DNA from 2 places in the Lysinibacillus sp. NPDC092081 genome. Region 2 is predicted to be linked to the other one. Evidence: riboswitches for the same ligand, from Rfam matches in the RefSeq annotation. Region 2 holds a riboswitch; the other holds the start of a gene.
The links. Region 2 has a riboswitch for thiamine pyrophosphate ahead of thiT (energy-coupled thiamine transporter ThiT). Riboswitches for the same ligand answer to the same signal wherever they lie in the genome.
Positions count from the first base shown of each region.

Region 1: linked by a shared signal. The riboswitch ahead of ACIQLB_RS09430 (ABC transporter substrate-binding protein) and the one ahead of thiT (energy-coupled thiamine transporter ThiT) in region 2 are both predicted to bind thiamine pyrophosphate.

Region 1 covers NZ_JBIVRU010000004.1:88,406-90,609, forward strand. The annotation lists gene ACIQLB_RS09425 (TetR/AcrR family transcriptional regulator) at 1-496, opposite strand, end outside; TPP riboswitch at 771-881, shown strand; gene ACIQLB_RS09430 (ABC transporter substrate-binding protein) at 1,056-2,051, shown strand; gene ACIQLB_RS09435 (thiamine-binding protein) at 2,053-2,204, shown strand, end outside.
Region 2 covers NZ_JBIVRU010000027.1:4,717-6,920, forward strand. The annotation lists gene ACIQLB_RS22940 (magnetosome magnetite crystal formation protein family) at 83-418, opposite strand; TPP riboswitch at 543-650, shown strand; gene thiT (energy-coupled thiamine transporter ThiT) at 780-1,340, shown strand; gene map (type I methionyl aminopeptidase) at 1,873-2,204, shown strand, end outside.

The sequences.
Region 1 (2,204 bases), on a different contig from region 2:
AGTATGACTCAGCAATTAATGTAGGTGATTCTTCATAAAAGTAACCGAGCCTTTGCCCTGCTTCAATAACTGGATAAATACATACTTTAAATAATTTTACAAAATCATCAAGTTCTTTATAAAGCTTTGGAAATCGTTCAGGTCTTGCAAGAACCTGCTGGATTAGACGTAGGAATTCACTTCTCTTGGCAAAAAGTTGCACATGACAATCTATCATTTCCTTAATTACTTCAAGAGGCTCACCTTTAAAATGTTCTTCTATTTCAGTAAAATATGGTTTGATTTCCTCCAAGGGCTCCAATATTGCCGATTCATAAAGCTCTTCTTTTGAATTAAAATACGTAAATACGGTGCCAAAACTAACTCCTGCTTCCTTTGCTATGTCGGCCACTTTGGTCTCTGCAAAACCATTCTCACTATATAATTTAATTGCGGCGTTTAGAATGGTAGATCTTTTTCTTTTCTTTTTTTCATCGTTAGTAAGTATCGAATTCATTTTGATATTCCTTTCATAATAAATGATTGATTAATCAATCAAATTTTATTGTAATTTGTTTCCATTGTCAATATAATGAAAGAATTTTTTGTATTTTTAGTTATAAATTACTTTAAAAGCATGTGGCCCCAGTTACAGTGGTGAATTTTAGCTTCCTTTCTTGAAGGGACTTTTTACAAATGAGGCTGTTAAATAATAATTCAGCGCTATCGATAAACAGACCCTTGTCATTTCCGGATAGATATGGGTATAATAATCACGAAAAGTTCATATGGAAAGAATGTAGGGGGGCTGGTAGTTGCCAGCTGAGATTGAGTCCGATAGACGCTGACCCTTTGAACCTGATTTGGCTCGTACCAGCGTAGGGAACATCTATTCAAAAATAAAAAATTTTTGATATTGATTGCAAAACGTCTGGGAGGAATCCTAGGCGTTTTTTATGTTTTCATACTTTTATCGCATGCACAGACTTTGGTGTAAACAAACCGTGAATACGCTATCTTTTGGTAAACACATTCAATCATGAACACTTTCACACTACTTACTTGGAGGATTCAGCATGAAAAAATGGTTATTGATCCTGTTGGCTGCGCTTTTAACATTAGCGGGCTGTAGCGAAAAAGAGGATAAAAAGGATGCTAAGGGATTAACAAAAGTATCGGTCGTTCTCGACTGGACACCGAACACAAATCATACAGGCTTATATGTAGCGAAAAAACTTGGCTACTTTAAGGAACAGGGTTTAGATGTTGATATTTTATTACCTGGTGAAGCGGGTGCAGATCAGCTTGTGGCGTCTGGCAAGGCTCAGTTTGGCGTAAGCTATCAGGAAGGAATTACACAGGCACGTGTACAGGATGTACCTTTAGTATCGATTGCAGCGATTATTCAACATAATACTTCTGGCTTTGCATCTATTGCATCAAAAGGCATTACGTCACCAAAGGATTTTGAAGGTAAAACATACGGTGGTTGGGGTGCACCACTTGAAAAGGCTGTATTACAATCACTTATGCAAACAAAAAATGCGGATATTAATAAGTTAGATATCGTCAATGCAGGCGATTTAGACTTCTTCACAATGATGAAAAAAGATATTGATTTTGCATGGATTTATTATGCATGGACAGGTATTGAAGCGGAACTTCGTGGCGAAAAGCTGAACATGCTTTATTTAACAGATTATAGCGAGCAGTTAGATTATTACACACCTGTACTTGCTACAAATGAAAAAATGATGAAGGATGATCCTGAGACGGTAAAAGCATTTGTCGCTGCTGCAGCAAAGGGCTATGAATATGCGATAAATCACCCTAATGAAGCAGCTGATATTTTACTAGAAGCGGTACCTGATTTAGATAAGAACCTTGTGCATAAAAGTCAGGAATGGCTAGCAGATAAGTATCAAGACGACGCAGCACAATGGGGCGAGCAAAAGCTAGCTGTCTGGGAAAACTACGCGAAATGGATGGTCGACAACAAAGTTTTAGAAGGCGAATTTAGTGCGAAACAAGCTTTTACAAACGACTTTTTACCGAAAAAGGAGACAAAGTAATATGGCAAACTCATTAATAAGTGTACAAATTATCCCGAAAACTAAAACTTATGAAGATGTGATCCCCTTTGTAGATGCAGCGATTGCGGTTATCGACGCATCAGGGGTGAAATATGAAGTTCATCCATTAGAAACGACAATGGAGGGTGAGCT
Region 2 (2,204 bases):
TTTACAGCGGTTTTAACAACTTTAGATACTTTCACAAAATAACAGCTCCTTAAGTACTATCTGTTCAAGGGTGAAATGCAACTTATCGGATTACGCGAACAGCTTGAATAATATTCCAAATAACGACCCCTAATGAAACGAGAATGTAAATTGCGAATGAAGCAAACCAAATGATAAGAAAAGTATTACTATCTGAATTTAAGTCAAAATTGGTGCTGAATGTTAAAGTTGAGAAGATAAAGACTGCAAATAATATAATTCCGAATGCGACTGGGATTAAATGTGATATTAGTGCTCGAATAGAGTGCCTCTTTACGTCGCTATCTTTTGCAACAAAATAAACGACTAATGGCACAATAAAGGGTGCGAATAAAATACTGAGATAACTAAAGGCAGATAAAATTTTTTGATTCTCCATAGTTGTACCTCCTTTTTTAATATTTACGCATGAAAAACAGTAAAGTTTCAAAAAATAATGTGGAAGAGGTTGTAATCGTAACGGTGTTTGCGTAAAATGAGGTTGTTCAAATAAATTAAGATGTAACGACCACAAGGGGAGCTGATGATGTCAGCTGAGACTGGGCACTTAATGCCTTGACTCTTTGAACCTGTAAGTTAACACTTGCGTAGGGATGTGGATAGAAACCGACACTTTTACGATGTGAGGCTCTGTCCTGGCATCGTTTTTTATCTTTTGATGCCTGATGGGGACATATTTGCCAACTGTTTTCTATTCCTGCTCTTGTATCCTACATCGGAACAAAGGAGAGAATAATTTTATGGACAAAAAAAGACTTTTAATGCTTGTGGAGATTGCGATATTCGCAGCGATTGGCCTTGTGCTAGATCAGGTTTCCTTTAAAGTATGGGCACAAGGTGGCTCTGTTAGTCTAGTGATGGTGCCAATAATTTTAATAGCATTCCGCTGGGGTCTTATTCCAGGTCTGACAACGGGATTGCTTATTGGTGTTATGCAAACAATGTTTGGCGCCTATATTATTCATTGGCTACAAGGATTGCTTGATTATGGTGTTGCCTTTACAGTAGTAGGCTTGGCGGCCGTTGTTCGCCGACCAGTGCTCGAGGCTGCAAAAGATTTAAACAAAAAGAAAATGGCGCTTTATATTATTGCAGGAACTGTATTAGCGGGCTTTTTACGTTATGCAGCACATACCATTGCGGGCGCTGTATTTTTCTCAGAGTATGCTGGCGATCAAAATGCATGGATTTATTCAATTATCTATAATGGAACATACATGCTACCAGCAACAGTTTTAACGGCAATTGTCGGTGTTCTGTTATTTACGGCAGCCCCTCAATTAATGCAACGAAAATCATAACGATTATGCCCTTCACCTAAGTGGAGGGTTTTTATTTTTATTAAATTGAATGCAGGATCAAATTGTTTTTAGCTCATTCCCATAACGTGAGGTTGATTTCCGTTCCGACTGGGCGCTTTCCTGGGGGCGTCCGATGAGCCGCTTTTGTTGTTGCTGTCGCTACGCTTTCACACAGATAAAACATTTGCTGCCGCTACGTTAGCACTACGCTTTCGCACAGAAAACATCCGCTACGCTGTAGGGTCTCGGGCCAACACGATGTTGGTCACGAAGGCGTTATCACAGGATGTGATGGTTTTAGCCTTCGTTCCTTTATTGCTGATCCCCAAGGAGTCGCCCAGTCGAAACGAAGATCAACTTATATACAATGTATACTTTTCAACAAATGTATTCCCCGACTTTCGGTGACAAGCCTGTTTTTTCAGCACTTGACAATCTAGGTTAGCATATAATATTTAGAGCGTTTAGCGTTTTATGTATAAAAAGTTATGTTATATTAAATAGTAGATATTAGATGAAAGGGACGTTAAAAATGATTGTAAAAACGCAAGAAGAGATTGAAGCCTTTAAAAAAATCGGCCGTATTTGTGCTGAAATTCGTGAAGCAATGAAGGCTGCTACAAAACCAGGTGTAACAACACTAGAATTAGATGAAATTGCAGGTCGTATGTTTGCTGAAGCAGGAGCGATTTCTGGACCTAAAGGGGAATATGATTTCCCAGGATACACATGTATTAGTGTAAATGAGGAAGTCGCACATGGTATTCCAGGTAAACGTGTGATTAACGAGGGAGATATCGTAAATATAGACGTGTCTGGGTCACTTAATGGCTACTTTGCTGATACGGGCATTTCATTTGTAGT